4 regions of the Paenibacillus sp. FSL H8-0122 genome follow, and region 2 is predicted to be linked to each of the others. Evidence: riboswitches for the same ligand, from Rfam matches in the RefSeq annotation. Region 2 holds a riboswitch; each other region holds the start of a gene.

Region 1 (4,209 bases), 2.3 Mb from region 2:
GCGGAATAATCCGCTGCTGCGCGCCTCGTTCTTCTGGGCGCTGCGCTACGGCGATTCCGCTACGAAGCTTCAGGTGACCGAGGCTCTCCGCTGGATTGAGGACGAGGAGATGTCCGAGGTACTGCGCGGAGTTCTGGAGCAGGAGCCGCTGAAGGAGGACCGCCTGCAGGAGGCGGCATTGTTCAGCCTTCAGCGGCTGATCGGGGAGAACCTGAATGAAGCCGGCGGCTCGCCCGGCGAAGAGCAGGAGCCTGCGGCTGCTCCCGGACCCAAGGGGATGCTGCCCGGAACCGGCGGCTTATCGCCGTCCACTACCCGTATTTGAAGCAATTGCTGTTGTAAGAACACCTACTTGTAAGGAGGCCAATGTAATGTACAAAACGATTGTAATCGGAACAGGCCCGGCCGGGCTGACTGCCGCGATTTATCTGGCGCGTGCGAACCTGAGCCCGCTGGTCATTGAAGGCTTGCAGCCGGGTGGACAACTGACAACGACGACAGAAGTGGAGAACTTTCCAGGCTTCCCTGAAGGGATTCTGGGTCCGGACCTGATGGACAATATGCGCAAGCAGGCGGAACGCTTCGGCGCTGAATTCAAGAACGGCTGGGTGGAGTCGGTGGACTTCTCACAGCGCCCGTTCAAGGTAACCGTGGACGGGATGGGTGTACTGGAAGCAGAATCAGTTATTATTTCAACCGGGGCCTCTGCAAGATATCTGGGCATCCCGGGCGAGCAGGAGAATGTGGGACGCGGGGTCAGCACCTGTGCGACCTGTGACGGCTTCTTTTTCCGTAATAAAAAGATTGTCGTCGTCGGCGGCGGAGACTCCGCCATGGAGGAAGCCAGCTTCCTGACCCGCTTTGCGTCCAGCGTAACGCTGGTTCACCGCCGTCCCGAGCTGCGGGCCTCGAAGATCATGCAGGACCGGGCGCGTGACAACAGTAAGGTAACCTGGGCCTTGAACCGCACACCGGTTGAAGTAACGGTAGGAGAGACCGGAGTGAAGGGCCTTACGGTGCTTAATAATGAGACAGGTCTGACAGAGCTGGTAGAAGCAGACGGCGTGTTCGTAGCGATTGGACACACACCGAACACAGCCTTCTTGGGCGGGCAAATCAACACGGATGCTAATGGCTATATCGTGGTGAACCCGGGTACCACCGAGACCAACATCCCAGGCGTATTCGCCTGCGGCGATGTGCAGGATACGCGTTACCGTCAAGCGATATCGGCAGCAGGGACCGGCTGTATGGCCGCCATGGATGCTGAGAAGTTCCTGGAAGGCACGATGGTGCACGACTGGAGCGAATCGCTGGACAAATAACGGGTTTACAACAATTACCCAAACTGGTAGAATGCATTTAATTAGATAAGATACCCACTAGGGGAGCCTGAATAGGCTGAGACGGGAAAATTGAATTTCCGGACCCTTGAACCTGATCTGGATCATACCAGCGTAGGAAAGTGGAGTCGGACCTTTTTTGAATACAGTCTTATTTGGCTGTTCCTTTAATAAAGCCGCTCCAGGTGGAGCGGCTTTTTGACTTGCAGGAATCTATAGATTCTTCAGCTCAATCTGCTGCGTGACCTCTTATCTGATGAGTGTACAGAGCGAAGAGGAGGAGATTGAAATGACAGGAATGCTCAAGAACGAAGAGGTGAATCTTTCCGGATTCCCCGCGAGCCGTAAAGTGTATGTGGAGGGCTCACGCCCGGATATCCGGGTTCCGATGCGGGAGATCAGCCTCAGCAGAACCGAAGGCGTTGCCGGGGAAGAGGACAATGCTCCGCTGCGGGTCTATGACACAAGCGGTATGTACACGGATGCCGCGGAGGAGACGGACATTCGGAGGGGACTGCCGCCGCACCGTTCATGCTGGATTGAGGAACGCGGCGATTCGGAGGAATACACCGGAAGAGCCGTCCGGCCGGAGGATAACGGAATCCGCAGAGAAGGGGCTGCCGCAGAAGCTCATCCAGGACTGTGCAGGAATCCCCGGCGGGCCTATGCAGGCGGCAATGTGACCCAGCTGTATTATGCAAGGCAAGGGATCATAACACCGGAAATGGAGTATATTGCGATCCGTGAGAATATCCGGCCGGAGTTCGTAAGGGATGAGGTGGCCGCAGGCCGCGCCATCATTCCGGCCAATATCAATCACCCGGAGAGTGAGCCGATGATTATCGGCCGTAACTTCCTCGTGAAGATCAATGCGAACATCGGAAATTCTGCGGTCACTTCTTCTATTGAAGAAGAGGTGGAGAAGATGCGGTGGGCAACCCGCTGGGGGGCAGATACCATCATGGATCTCTCCACCGGCTCTAAGATCCATACCACCCGGGAGTGGATAATCCGCAATTCTCCTGTGCCGGTCGGGACAGTGCCCTTATACCAGGCGCTGGAGAAGGTGAACGGCATAGCCGAGGACTTAACCTGGGAGCTCTACCGTGACACGCTGATTGAGCAGGCGGAGCAGGGAGTGGATTACTTCACCATTCATGCCGGGGTACTGCGGCGCTATATTCCGCTGACTGCCCGGAGAATGACCGGCATCGTATCCCGGGGCGGATCGATTATGGCCGCCTGGTGCCTGGCTCATCAGCAGGAGAACTTCCTGTACACACACTTCGAGGATATATGTGAGATTATGAAGACGTATGATGTGGCCTTCTCGCTGGGGGATGGCCTGCGTCCCGGCTCTATCGCCGATGCCAATGATGAAGCTCAGTTCGCCGAGCTGGAGACACTGGGAGAACTGACGCTACTAGCCTGGAAGCACGATGTTCAGGTCATGGTCGAAGGTCCGGGCCATGTGCCGCTGCACAAGATTAAGGAGAATATGGACAAGCAGCTTGAGATCTGCCACGAAGCCCCTTTCTATACCCTCGGCCCGCTGACTACGGATATTGCACCCGGCTATGATCACATCACTTCGGCCATCGGGGCAGCGATAATCGGGGGGCTCGGGACGGCGATGCTGTGTTACGTTACACCTAAGGAGCATTTAGGCCTGCCTGACAAGAATGATGTGCGCGAAGGCGTCATTACCTATAAAATCGCTGCACATGCCGCAGACCTCGCCAAGGGACATCCGGGGGCGCAGGACCGGGATGATGCGCTGTCCAAGGCGCGGTTCGAGTTCCGCTGGCGCGACCAGTTCCATCTCTCCCTCGACCCGGAACGGGCGCTCGCGTATCATGACGAGACCCTTCCGGCAGAGGGGGCAAAGCAGGCGCATTTCTGCTCGATGTGCGGTCCTAAATTCTGCAGCATGCGGATTTCGCATGATATCCGTAATTCTCATAGATGGAGCAAATCACTGTAATTTAGCTGCTAATATAGCGGAATCGCAACATTCTTAGGCTATCTCCCAAGCTGAAAGGCTTGCGGGGATAGTCTTTTTATAGTTAGTGATTACAATCACAATTCACCTCTGTGACCTATGCTAAGCTGTTGCTTGAGAAGAGTTCTCATTAGTGAGGTGTGCAAAAGGATGAGCAAAGCGTTGAAGCTGGATGAATCGGTCTTTGAGCTGGTAACCAGGCACCCGGAAGTGGTGGAGATCATGGTGGAGCTGGGATTCCGTGATATTGCGAAGCCTGGAATGCTGCAGACCGCAGGACGGTTCATGACCCTGTCTAAAGGAATGAAGTTAAAGAAAATAGAGCTGGAAACCGTTCGGCTGGCCTTTTGGCAGCATGGTTTCGAGATTATAGAATAGAAGGAGAGATTGCGATGAGCGAACTGATTAATAACCGCGAGGTCGATGTGCCGGAACAGACACGCCGCCAGGCTATGCTGAGAGAGATCATCAAGGAGCTGCATGCGGGCAAAAGCGTGGAGGAGGTCAAGGCGCGATTTGAAGAGGCGGTAGGCGATGTTACGGTGGAGGAAATCTCCGCCATGGAGCACTCCCTGATGACCGAGGAAGGCATTCCGGTAGAGGAAGTACAGCGCCTCTGCTCTGTGCATACGGCGATTTTCAAAGGCTCGATTGAACAGATTCACCGTTCTTCTAAGCCCGAGGAGCAGCCCGGTCATCCCGTGCATACGTTCAAGCTGGAGAACCGCGAGATCGAGCGTCTGGTCAACTTCCGGCTGGAGCTGCATGCAGATAAGTTCAAGAAGAACGCCAGCGAGGAGATTATTTTCAAGCTGCTGGAGGACCTTAGTCTGCTGCTGGATCTCGACAAGCACTACAGCCGTA
Region 2 (4,209 bases):
ATGCCTAGCCTGTCTAGTACCTTGATAGATGAGGTATTGTATTCATTGCACATAGCCACGACTCTGTGGGCCTTCCATTCTTCAAAAGCAAGCTTCAAGGCCAGCTGCGCCGCTTCGGTGCAGTAGCCTTGCCCCCGGTATTCTGGGAAAAGGCTGTAGCCCAGCTCCCAGCTTTCGCGCTCTTTTACATACCAATGTATACTCAGTTCCCCTACAAGGGTTGCCTCCGGGGAAGCCAGCCTTATCAGGAATTGTCTATGCCAATCGCTATGGATTCGTTCCGTCACAGTCTTCCGGACTGCATCCTTGTCGGTTGGAAGCATATCCTCGAAGGGCCAGAGTGAAGCGCTCATTTCCAGATCTGTGATGAAATCGATATCGTCCCGGGTGACCGGAGATAGTGTGACTCTTGCATTCATTGTGTGATACCCTCCTGCTAGTATGATTTCGATACGATCTTGCCGTTGTTCCCCACAAAGTATAGGACATTCCCCCTAGCGGATATAGATAATATTCTTTTTGGAAACGTTCGTTGCTTACCGTACTATCGTTCCGCTATAGGTGCAGGCGAATCAAGATTGGTTGTTTGGGCGGCTGCCAAGTGTGGTAAGTAACATAACGTACAGCCAAGCAGGCACACTGCCTGATGCATAAACACCAGACCTTAAGCCATGCTAACATGATTGATCAACAATACTGTGGACAGCGAAAGGAGAATGGATTATGCCAGACACTAGCAAGCAACCTGTCAAAACTTTACCACCGCAGGTGCAGGATCAGCGCCCCGGAATTGAGAGTGAGATGAACCCGCTTCCGGAGTTTGAGACACCGGCGTACAAGGCAGCAGGCAAGCTGCTGGGCAAGGCTGCGCTCATTACCGGAGGCGACAGCGGGATCGGGCGTGCGGTTGCCGTTCATTTTGCCAAGGAGGGCGCGGATGTGGTGATCTCCTACTTGAACGAGCATGAGGATGCGGAAGAGACCAAACGCCAGGTGGAGCAGGAGGGCAGAACGTGTATTCTGATCGCCGGGGATATCGGGGACGAATGCTTCTGTCAGAGCTTGATTCGTCAAACCGTTGAAGGACTCGGCAAGCTTGACATCCTGATTAACAATGCGGCGGAGCAGCATCCGCAGGATCATATTGAGGACATTACGGCGGAGCAGCTGGAGCGTACGTTCCGGACGAATATTTTCTCCATGTTCTATCTGACCAAGGCCGCCATGCCTCATCTGAAAAAAGGTGCTACGATCATTAACACCACCTCCATCACGGCGTATCGCGGCAGCCCGCAGCTGCTGGACTATTCGTCCACCAAGGGAGCCATTCTCAGCTTCACCCGGTCACTGTCGATGAATCTGGCGGATAAGGGTATCCGCGTGAATGCGGTAGCGCCCGGACCGATCTGGACCCCGCTGATCCCGTCAACCTTTGACGCTAAGAAGGTCAGTGAGTTCGGCGGCACTCAGCCGATGAAGCGCCCGGGACAGCCTGAAGAGCTGGCACCGGCGTATGTGTACCTGGCCTCGGACGATTCCTCCTATGTGAGCGGACAGGTGATGCATGTGAACGGCGGCGAGGTTGTGAACGGATGATGGGTGCAGAATAAGATCTGGATGCAGATTCGTGTGCAACATATAAATTCTATTTTAAAAAAGCCTAACCGCTTGCCGGCAGGCTTTTTTTCAGCGCTTGTAACTATTACAATATATTTCCGTCTATTTAGATAATTTGATATGAAAGGGGATTGGGATGCTTAGAAAAAAAGGATTCATTCTATCTGCAGCGGGGATTTTAGTTTTTCTGGTAGTGTTCATTTATTTGACTCCTTTTGCAGGGAGACTTGTGGCAAATACAAGATTGGAAGGAAATGCAAAAAGCATTGGGATTAGAATTACACAGGAATCGCCACCGCTACCCCTTGTTACTTCCGGAAAAACCCAAATTCCGGTTACCCAAGGCAGCTATTGCTGGGGAAAATTAGGATGTGCGGATTATACAGGAGGACAATCCATGGTACAGGGGGTTACTCCCACTGTTATAGCCCCTGAGGGGAGGATTGATGTTGCTTTTACTTATAAACCGGCACCCGGCGGATTAACCGTTCAGCAATTTGTCGATGATAAAGAAGTGCAAATTCCATTGAAGAACGGCTCTTTTAATGCTCCAAAAGAACATGGCGTTTATTACTACGGCATATCAGCATTCTGGACAACCGAGGATGGTAAATTTTCAGAAGGGAGTTCATCCGTGGTTTTTGTAATTGAAGTAAAATCTACGAAAGAATAGCCCTAACAGAAATAATATGCTAATATACAACAAGCAAGACGAAACAACCGCATAGAACGATCACTAGGGGTGCCGCAAGGCTGAGACGGGCGTAGTTGTCCGGACCCTTTGAACCTGATCTGGTTTATACCAGCGTAGGGAAGTGGAGAACGAATAATGCAGCGGGGGTATACGGCTAATCACGGTATTCCTGCTTTTATTCCAGACTGCTTCCTTTACGGGGAGCGGTCTTTTTTGTGTTGCGGGGTGGTGCAGAGCGGGCTTGGAGCAGACGGGAGGCGAAAGAGTGTTGTATGAGATTCATGCGGTCTCGGACGGGCGGCTGCCGCCTGAAGCGCTCGCCGAATGGGCCGTGGCGGTACATTCTATAGTGGATTATATCCACCTCCGCGAAAAAGCCATGCCCGCCCGGGAACTGCTGGCGGCGGCGCAGCAGATGCTTCAGGCCGGGGTTCCGCCTTCGAAGCTGGTCATTAATGACCGGATCGATGTTGCCCTGGCTGCAGGGGCAGGCGGTGTACAGTTAGCCTGGCACAGTCTTCCTCCAGCCGCAGTGCGCGGCCTTGCGCCGGACCTGCGGATCGGCAGATCGGTACACTCGCGGGAAGAGGCGGCGGAGGCTGGAAGGCAGGGAGCAGACTTCTGCCTCTACGGGCATGTGTTCCCGACGGCCTGTAAGCCGGGACAGCAGGCACGCGGACTTGCGCAGCTGGCAGAGGCCGTCCGCTGGAGCTGCATCCCGCTGATTGCCATCGGCGGCATAACACCGGGCAATGCCGGAGCGGTTCTGGCTGCGGGGGCAGCCGGCATTGCTGTCATGTCGGGGATCTGCGGAGCCCCGGACCCGGTGGCAGCGGCCCGGGCGTACAGGGAAGCGGTCCACAGGGCAGCAGAGCTGGCTGAAGCGCTGGATATGGCTCAAGCACAGGGTACAGCAGGAGGTGAACAGGCATGAATGTGACCGTTAACGGGAAGAGGCAAAGAATTGAAGAGAGCTGCCGGACACTGGAGGATCTGCTGTCCCGGCCCGAGTGGGCCGGTAAGCTGGTGATTGTCGAGCTGAACGGTGAGCTTGCCGGCAGAGAGGTTTATGGAGAGACACTGCTCAGCGAGGGGGACCGGGTGGAGCTGGTTCATTTTGTAGGCGGAGGCTAAACAAGAAGACTTATTCCAGGAGGCGTTAACATGCAAGACTCATTGATGATTGGCGGAGTGACTCTAACCAGCAGACTGTTCATTGGCACCGGAAAATACAGCCGCAACACCCTCATTCCCGAGGTGATTACGCGATCAGGCTCACAGGTCATTACCGTTGCTCTGCGCCGGGTGGACCCGGAGAGCAGTGACAATATTGTCAGCCATATTCCTTCCCACATGACCTTGCTGCCTAATACCTCCGGTGCGCGCACCGCAGAGGAAGCAGTACGGATTGCCCGGCTGGCGAGATCGGCGGGGCTGGGGGACTGGGTGAAGATTGAGGTCATCAACGACCAGAAATATCTGCTGCCGGATAATACCGAGACCATCCGGGCGACCGAGATTCTTGCAGCTGAGGGCTTCGTGGTGCTGCCGTATATGAGTCCTGACCTGTCCGCCGCCCTGCGGCTGAAGGCAGCGGGGGCTGCGGCCGTGATGCCGCTGGGAGCGCCGATCGGGTCCAACCGCGGACTGCAGACCAAGGAACTGATCCGCATTCTAATCTCCGAGACGGAGCTGCCGGTGATCGTGGATGCCGGAATCGGCAGACCGTCCGAGGCGGCTGAGGCGATGGAGATGGGGGCCGCAGCGGTGCTGCTTAATACAGCGATTGCCACCGCCTCAGATCCGCTGCTGATGGCAGAAGCCTTCCGTGACGCGGTAGCTGCAGGGCGCAAGGCTTATCTCGCTGGACTAGGGCCCGTAGAGGAGACGGCGGCAGC
Region 3 (4,209 bases), 1.9 Mb from region 2:
CCACGGTCAGGGACACCTGATCCAGAACCTGCGTCTCCCGGCGGCGGTGCTGGAACGACTTGCTGATGCCGCTGACTTCGAGCGCAGGCGGCACACTCCGTGTACCCAGGCGTCTATCTCCGTCTGCCTTCTCCAGTTCAATCCTCGTAAGCTCAGACACTTCGTCCAGCCTCCTTCAGTTCATTATGGTTACTTCCGTTTTGGATGATTCTTCCGTACACGTTAAGCTTCCTTGCGCGGCTTCCAGCGCACCAGCCATCTCTCCAGCAGGGCAATGAGCGCGAATAATACGAGACTCAGCAGCACGATAATGGCGATGGCCACGAACATCCGGTCCGCACGGTAAGAGGCCTTCTGCAGTAGCATATAGTAGCCGATCCCTTTGTCGGCGCCGATCCATTCGGCCACCACTGCGCCCATCACCGCATAGGTGGCGGAGATTTTGAGCCCGGAGAACAGGGAGGGCAAGGAGCCGGGAAGCTCCAGCCGGGTGAAGATCTGCCACTTGCCCGCACCGGCCATCTTCATATAGTTCATCATCACCCGGTCGCTTTGGGCCAGTCCGCCCATGGCTGCAACAGCTACGGGGAAGAAGCAGACGAGGGTGATCAGGATGATTTTGGGCAGCAGGCCGAAGCCGAACCAGATAATCAGCAGCGGGGCCAGCGCAATGGAGGGCACATTCTGGCTGAGGATCAGCAGCGGATAGATCGCCCGCTTGACCCAGGGCAGCAGATGCAGCAGCAAGGCGGTGAGCAGGCCGATGCCTGTGCCGACCGGGAAGCCGATCAGGGTCAGCCGCAGCGTGGCGGCGGTGTGCTCCCAGATCCCGGAGGCGTTGTTCTTCGATTCACGCGCGATATCCGACGGGCTGGGCAACTGGTAAGCCGGGATGTCGAACAGCATGACCGATAGCTGCCATATCCCGACAAAAAAGAGGACCGCCACAAAGGGCGGCCACACTAGCTTCCAGGTGCTTCTCACGGCCGGTATTTCTCCGTCAGCTTATCCATGCTGATGCCGCCCGGATTATGGGCGATCTTGATCTGTGAGATGACACTAGGACTGCCGGAAGCGATCAGCGCCTCATGCATGTCACGCACAATATCCAGCAGCTCGGACAGCTCGCCTTCCATGGTAGTCTCCAGCGGATTCACCTGATGCTTCACGCCTGACTTTTGAATGACCTCTATAGCCTTGTCTACGTAAGGGATGGAATCCTCGTTGTTCGGTGTCTTGGGAATTACCTGAATGCTGAGCAGTGTGTTAGCCATGATCAATCATTCCTTTCAAGTTAGGTATAAGATTCCCGCCATGCGGGCTCATTATGATTCCGGCAAAAATTCATTCGTGAACGTACTCTCCGCATCCAGCGGCTTATCCAGCAGCTTCAGGCCGTACATCCAGTCGGCGTAATTCTTCCAGATCTCAAGCTTCTGCTCACCCCAGCGCGGGGCGTCGTCCTTGTATTTCGGGCTAAGCCATTTCTGGCTGGCCAGCACCAGCTTGGGGTCCAGATCAGGTACAGCATCGGACAAGACCGTCGCGGCTTCTTCCGGGTTATCGATAGCGTACTGATATCCCTTGGACGTAGCCTTCAGGAAGGCCTTCACCACTTCAGGATGCTCGGCGATCTCCTTCTCGCTGGTGGTCAGCACCGGTGTGTAGTAATCCAGCTGCGGAGCGTAATCCTTCAGATACAGCATATCCAGCGGCTCCCCGCGCAGCTCCGCTTCCACGCCGGTCCAGGCATAGAAGATCCAGGCGAAGTCAATATCCCGCTTCACAGCTGTAAAAAAGTCCGCTTCGCCGATATTCACCAGCTTCACCTTGGAGACATCCCCGCCTTCGGGGTCCATGATCGCTTTCATGGCAGCCTGCTCCGCAGGGGAGCCCCAGCCTCCGTACGTTTTGCCTTCAAAATCCTTCGGCGTCTTGATATTGCGGTCCTTCGGAGCCGCGAAGCCCGAGGTATTATGCTGAATGATTGCAGCAATCGATACCAGCGGCACATCCTGCAGACGGGCCAGGGTCAGCGCCTCCTGGGCGCTGATGCCGAACTGGGCTTCACCAGAAGTGACCATTGTGTCGGAACCGGCAGCACCAGGCTGTACAATCTGCACATCAAGACCTTCCTCCGCGTAATAGCCCAGCTCCTTGGCAGCATACAGGCCGGTATGATTCGTGTTCGGCGTCCAGTCCAGGGCAATCTTGACCGGGGTCAGAGCCTTAGGTGCATCCGTGGGTGCGGCTGCGGTTGCATCAGGTGCAGCCGTGCTGTTACCGGCAGCAGGTGCGCTGGCCCCCGCATTGCCGCTGTTGTTCCCGCCGCCACATCCCGCGACCGCGAGAACCAGCATGGAGCTGATCAGCAGCAGTCCTGTTTTTTTGACTCCCATTTCTCTTTTTCTCTCCTTCCAGCAACCCCTGGTCTTCAGAGCTTACAGAAACCCTATTCCTGTACATCCTTAGAATCAAAAAAGCGTCCCGATGATCGGGACGCCAGTGACTTGCGTGAGGGGATTCAGCTTCAGTACCGCTCAAGGCACTGTGCTGAATGAAGATTCCTACGCTGGCATTATCCAGATCAGGTGTAAGGGTCAGTATCTTGTGGGATACAATCTCAGCCGGCCAATTCCAGCACCCCTGGTTCTATAAAGTTCACGGGTATTGCTATGTTCTTACGGTGTATTATAGACGGCAGTCCTGCCGTTGTCCACCCTCTGTGTCTTAATCCCTCGTATAATGCCGCTTCTTGCGGCGGCTGCGGATGCCGTTCCAGATCTCTCTCAGCGTTAAGCCGACACTGACGGTGATCCCGGAGAAGGTCAGGAACAGAGCCAGATACTCGAACGCGGAGTACTCCAGCATTTTACTCCAGTCGATCTGGCCCTTCAGATCCTCGATGACCTGATTCATCCCGTATATCCCGCTGATGACCGTGAATACCGTGAGCACCATCAGGAGTGTATCCCGCCGTTTGGCCTGGAATTTGTCCTGGTACTGGAACAGGTCATTCAGGGTCATTTTCACCTCATCGAACAAGGCATCATTGCCATACACCTTACGCAGCTGAAAAAAAATCTCCCGCCCCTGCGACTGCGAGATCAGCTCCAGAAAATAGAATTTGGCCGAGAATTTGTTGATCAGGAAGATCAGATTCTCGATCTCGTCGTTGTCGTGGTTGATGCGCAGCCGGGAGTGGAGGTTGGCGAGCTTCAGCAGCACGATTTTATGAAAAATACTCAGCAGCATTCCGTAATAATACTCGCCGTACATCTGGCTGATCAGCTGGGCGGCAATCTCCGGCTTCGCCCGGCTCACGCAGCAGAAGGTCTGCTCATTGGTCATATAGTAGGTGTCCGGCCCCCAGCGGCTATAGCAATGCTCCCGGGTATACTGCTTGATATAGTCTGGATCACTTGCGCTCATATAGGGGGTGCCGTCGATGCTCAGACCGTCCACTTGGGAGGCCCGGTAGAGCAGCTCGACACTGATCTCTTCCTCATCCTCCGGGAGATTAACGCCGTAGAAGGCCTGCACCAGCATCCGTTCATCGACGAAGAAGGGCAGGGTCTCGAAATAATTGCCATTCGTCTCTGCAGGATCGAGATACGGCTCCAGCCCGGCTGCCAGATGCCTGAACACGAAGTCCTCTACCCGGGCAAAAGACTTCTTATGACAATGGATGAAGGTATGCTCATCCTGAAAGCTTACATCCTCCAGGTTGCGGAACCGGTCGGCGAATTCGAGCACCATGCTGAAGGGGAGATTCTCCTCCTCAATAGCCACTCTTACCGTCAGGAAGCCCAGCTCGAACGGGCAGAGGAACACATCGGTCGACAGCACGTGGAAGGGAATCGTCTGGAAGGGCATTTGCAGCCCGCACAGCAGATCATTGGCCCGGGAAAAGCGGCGGAAGGAATCCCTGTCCTTCTCACGCGGAAACAAGACATGAGCGGCAAACGGAAGATAGCTGCGCTCCATTTTCTCATGGGATACACAGTGATTCTCTCCATAATAGGAATGCTCCAGTTCTTTGTTCTCCAGAAAAAAACGCGTAAATCCATCCTCCTGAAGACTCTCAATCAGCTCTTGATCGACTTCCGCCTTAATCGAAAAGGGGAAAATGAATTGCAGCAAGGCGGTATGCAGAGTGGGCTCGGAATGCGGTATAGCCATGGGTGGGTTCCATCCTTATTCGCAGAA
Region 4 (4,209 bases), 940 kb from region 2:
CTGCGCTGTTCAATGGCTTCATCCAGCGGTGCGGTATCCTCCTGATGGGCAAGCAGCAGCTTCAGCGCTTCATCCGGGTGACCGGCAGTATACTGCTGGCCTTTTCTGATGGCATCCACGAATTTCTGATAAAAGCCCTGTGAATCCTGCAGTCCCTGCTCACTGGCGACCAGCACCAGCTCATAATAATCCGGGACCCCGTAATCCACGGGATTGAAGGAGCGGACCGGATGGCCTTCCTGCTCCAGAATCAGCTGCTCATGGTTGATGAACCCGCCCATAATGCCATCCACCCGTCCGGTGGAGAGAGCAGGGATCAGCTCATAGCCGACATCCACCAGCTTGAGGGAGGAAGGGTCCCCGCCGTCGCTTTTGACCATCGTGTTCAGCATGGCTTCATACAACGGGACGGAGGAATATCCGGCTTGCTTGCCGGACAGCTCTCCGGGGCGGGTAATGCCGCTGTCTGCGGCTACCATGAGATGATTCAGCGGATGACGCACCAGCGCGGCAATCGACTTGACTGGAATCTGCTCACCCCGTGCCATCAGCACCTGGGGCTGATAACTGAGTGCCAGATCCACCTTCCCCGCAGCAACAAGCTTCAGCGCATCATTGGTATCGGCCGGCATCTGAATCTCAACCTCCAGACCTTCCTCAGCGAAATAGCCTTCAGCCTCTGCCGCATACAAAAAAGAGTGAACAGCATTGGGATACCAGTCGAGCATAATCGTCAGCTTATGGGCCCCGCCTTTAGCCCTGGCCTCAGAGGTAGAGGGTGCAGCAGCTGGGGGGCCAGAGGCCGCCGGACTGTTCGTATTGGCGCAGCCTGCCAGGACAGGCAGCATACAGAGCAGCAGAGCAGACAGCAGCATGGCTGGCCTTGAAATCGCATGGTGCAGATAACGGGTATAGCGGATAGTAGTCATGAATAACGTCCTCTTTTCTTCAGAATAATCTTCTCCAGCGCGGCGACTGCCAGAAACAGCAGGATACCGAGCAGGGATAATAAGACAACAGCGGCGAACATCTTGGCGCTCTGCAGATTCCCGGCCATTCTGCGGCTGAAATAGCCCAGCCCCTGGCTGCCCCCAAGCCATTCACCGATGGTTGCACCGATCACACAGTACACAGCCGACAGCTTCAGTCCGGAGAAAAAAGAGGGTAAAGCCAGCGGAACGCCCACCTTCCCGAGAATCTGCCAGCGGTTCGCGCCATATGTCAGCAGCAGCTCCCGGTAAGCGTCCGTGTTCTTGGACAACCCGTCATAGGTGCCGATGACCACCGGGAAGAAGGCGGTCAGGAAGACAACGGCGACCTTGCTCCACAGGGTGTAGCCGAACCACATGATGAACAGGGGAGAGAGGGCGATCAGCGGAACCGTCTGGCTGATAATCAGCAGCGGGTACAGCGCCTTGGCCAGCGGACGGAACAGATGCATGGCGATTCCCAGCAGGCTGCCGCAGACCACGGATAGTGCGAAGCCTGTGAGCACTTCAAGCAGTGTGGCGGGCAGATGTACCCCGAACAATAGATGGCGCTCTTCCATCAATGCCATCCACACCGCAGACGGAGCCGGAAGGATGAAGGGAGGAACCAGGCCCAGCCGGGCTACAGTCTCCCAGACTGCAAGCGTCAGCAGGGCGAGCAGGGCAGCCGGACCGTAATGCTGGAGCAATCTTCTAGGAGCGGCGGTTCTCATATAGCTTCAGCTCCAATTCCTGGCGCAGGGCGGCGAACTGCGGCTCATAGTTCAGACTGTGATGACGCGGGCGGGGGAGACCGGCTGGGAATTCCTGCATCCCGCTGCCGCCACTGCCCGTCATTAGATAGATTCTGTCACTGAGCAGCAGAGCCTCCTCCAGATCATGGGTGATGAACAGCACCGTCTTGTCCAGCTCTGCCCATAACTCCAACAGCCAGCGCTGCAATGAACGCTTGGTAATGGCATCAAGCGCCCCGAACGGCTCATCGAGCAGCAGCAGATCATTCCCCGCCGCCACGGTGCGGAGGACCGCCACGCGCTGGCGCATCCCGCCGGACAGCTCCTGGGGATAAGCCCCTTCGGTTCCCTCAAGGCCGAAGCGTTGCAGCAGGGTACGGATCTCGGCTACGGCGGCCGCTTTGGGACGGCTGCGCTTGAGTTCCCAAGGCAGCAGACAATTGTCCAGCACGGTGCGCCAAGGCAGGAGGAGATCCTGCTGCGGCATGTAGGCCACACTGCCCAGCCTCTTCGCTGCTGCAGCGGACTCGGCTCCGTTCAGCGTAATCCTGCCTTTGTCCGGCTCCAGCAGGCCGGCGATGATTTTGAACAAGGTGCTTTTGCCGCATCCGCTTCCGCCTACGACAGAAATGAATTCGCCGCGCTGCACATTCATGGATAGCCCTGAGAAGACTGGGGTACGGGACGAGCCCGTCCCGAAAGCATAGGATAGATTGCTAATGTTGATCATAAGACTATGTACGAAGCCTCCCCGGATTGATATAGATACTGCGGTGAGCACAAAAAAGCCCCATTCATTCCCGGAGGAATGAATGGGGCGGAAGGTACAGTCAGCTGCGGCCCTGTGACGGGAACCACTGATACATTCTGCTCCACTTCCCTCCGCTGGTATGATCCAGATCAGGTTCAAAGGGTCCGGAGCTTAAGCTCCGTCTCAGTCGGCCGACTCCCCTAGTGAATAATGTTGCTATTGAATTCGTAATTGCTACTTAATATACCACAAATTCCTGTCTTGTAAAGATCAGGCGGTCAGCGCTTCGCCAGACCGGTCACAAACAAGGTGACGATGCCCCGGGAGATGTCCAGCTTGGAGGAATGGTGCCGCTTCTGCTCATACAGGTACAGATCGGGGCTGAGGACAGAGATTAAGGCTGTGGCCGCAAAGGCCGGATCAATGTCAATCAGCTCACCGCCCGCCGCAGCGCGTTGAAGCAGCTCTGTCATCATCACCCCCAGCCGCTGAAAAAAAGGATGCTCAAACTGGGTCAGCTGCTTCTTGCCGGTGAACTCGGCTTTGATCATATTCAGCAGCTCGGCATACTGCTCAATGAAATCGGCAATCTGCTCAATGCTGCTCTGCAGCTGAGCGAGAGCCGGAGCTTCACCGGCACTAGCTGCGACCTGCTGCTCCAGTCCGGACAGGAATTGATCTGCGCTGCCCTTCAGCAGTGCAGAACAAATCTCACCCTTGTCCGTGAAACGGCGGTACAGGGAGCCTTGTCCTATGCCTGCCCGCTTGGCAATGCTGTACATGCTGACCGCCTCAAGACCGCTCTCGGTGAACAACTGGCGGGCAGCTTCAAGAATCCGCTGTACATAAGGATCGGCGGACTCGGGCGGGGCGGATTCTATGGCTTGCGGAGCTGAGCGCGGGAGCTGTGCAGCATCGGTGTCTGGCTTTTTCATGAGAACCCCTTTCAGAAAAGAATTGACACAACGGACAATTGTCCGTAGACTATGAATTGCGCTTACGGACAGTTGTCCGTTCACTCATTATATAGAACAATCTGCCCGCAGGTCAATCTAGAACGCGGACAGCTCAGGAGGAGAAGAGACATGGATCAGACCTTGAAGCAGGAAGCCGATTTCCGGCTGTCCGGCATTCTGGTTCCGCTGCTGGCTATTATTGCAGGAGTATTTATGGTTGTGCTGGACAGTACGGCGATGAACGTAGCCTTGTCCAGGCTGGTGGTGGATTTCAAGACGGATCTGCATACGCTGCAGTGGGTAGTTACCGGATATATGCTGGCCCAGGCTTCCGTTATTCCGCTGTCCGGCTGGCTGTCTGACCGGTTCGGGGCCAAGACGGTCTTCCTGACGGCGGTAGTTGTGTTCACGATAGGCTCGATTCTGTGCGCTACACCAAGCAGCGCCGAGTGGCTGATTGTTTTCCGGGTTATTCAGGGACTGGGTGGCGGCTGTGTGCTCCCTGTCGGAATGGCCTATGTATACAGACTGGCTCCCAAAAGTAAGGTCGGCGTAGTCATGGGCATTATGGGCATTCCCGTTCTGTTCGCTCCGGCTATTGGTCCGGTATTGTCGGGCTGGCTGGTTGAATACCATTCCTGGCGCTGGATCTTCCTTATTAATATTCCGATTGGCATCATCGCTGTGCTGATCGGACTGCGCAAGCTGCCGAGTGCGGCGAAGAACAGCGTGCCCGGCATGGATAAGCTAGGTATGGTTCTTGGACCGCTGGCCTTTGC

Evidence for each region. A riboswitch is a leader RNA that binds a small molecule or an ion and turns the genes downstream of it on or off. The one in region 2 is predicted to bind thiamine pyrophosphate.
Region 1: it holds a riboswitch for thiamine pyrophosphate, as region 2 does, so the genes downstream of both, thiC (phosphomethylpyrimidine synthase ThiC) here and NSS64_RS18500 (thiamine phosphate synthase) in region 2, are expected to answer to the same signal.
Region 3: it holds a riboswitch for thiamine pyrophosphate, as region 2 does, so the genes downstream of both, NSS64_RS26510 (ABC transporter substrate-binding protein) here and NSS64_RS18500 (thiamine phosphate synthase) in region 2, are expected to answer to the same signal.
Region 4: it holds a riboswitch for thiamine pyrophosphate, as region 2 does, so the genes downstream of both, NSS64_RS14590 (ABC transporter ATP-binding protein) here and NSS64_RS18500 (thiamine phosphate synthase) in region 2, are expected to answer to the same signal.

What each region holds. Positions count from the first base shown of each region.
Region 1 covers NZ_JBBOTB010000001.1:6,532,078-6,536,286, reverse strand. The annotation lists gene NSS64_RS27845 (tetratricopeptide repeat protein) at 1-325, shown strand, start outside; gene trxB (thioredoxin-disulfide reductase) at 372-1,325, shown strand; TPP riboswitch at 1,375-1,481, shown strand; gene thiC (phosphomethylpyrimidine synthase ThiC) at 1,633-3,327, shown strand; gene NSS64_RS27830 (DUF1858 domain-containing protein) at 3,496-3,723, shown strand; gene NSS64_RS27825 (DUF438 domain-containing protein) at 3,738-4,209, shown strand, end outside.
Region 2 covers NZ_JBBOTB010000001.1:4,268,785-4,272,993, reverse strand. The annotation lists gene NSS64_RS18515 (GNAT family N-acetyltransferase) at 1-419, opposite strand, end outside; gene NSS64_RS18510 (SDR family oxidoreductase) at 724-1,596, shown strand; gene NSS64_RS18505 (hypothetical protein) at 1,754-2,290, shown strand; TPP riboswitch at 2,346-2,448, shown strand; gene NSS64_RS18500 (thiamine phosphate synthase) at 2,577-3,245, shown strand; gene thiS (sulfur carrier protein ThiS) at 3,242-3,445, shown strand; gene NSS64_RS18490 (thiazole synthase) at 3,476-4,209, shown strand, end outside.
Region 3 covers NZ_JBBOTB010000001.1:6,206,269-6,210,477, reverse strand. The annotation lists gene NSS64_RS26525 (ABC transporter ATP-binding protein) at 1-142, opposite strand, end outside; gene NSS64_RS26520 (ABC transporter permease) at 223-984, opposite strand; gene NSS64_RS26515 (thiamine-binding protein) at 981-1,274, opposite strand; gene NSS64_RS26510 (ABC transporter substrate-binding protein) at 1,326-2,399, opposite strand; TPP riboswitch at 2,548-2,658, opposite strand; gene NSS64_RS26505 (hypothetical protein) at 2,731-4,182, opposite strand.
Region 4 covers NZ_JBBOTB010000001.1:3,325,532-3,329,740, reverse strand. The annotation lists gene NSS64_RS14600 (ABC transporter substrate-binding protein) at 1-929, opposite strand, end outside; gene NSS64_RS14595 (ABC transporter permease) at 926-1,702, opposite strand; gene NSS64_RS14590 (ABC transporter ATP-binding protein) at 1,683-2,453, opposite strand; TPP riboswitch at 2,584-2,686, opposite strand; gene NSS64_RS14585 (TetR/AcrR family transcriptional regulator) at 2,753-3,409, opposite strand; gene NSS64_RS14580 (DHA2 family efflux MFS transporter permease subunit) at 3,560-4,209, shown strand, end outside.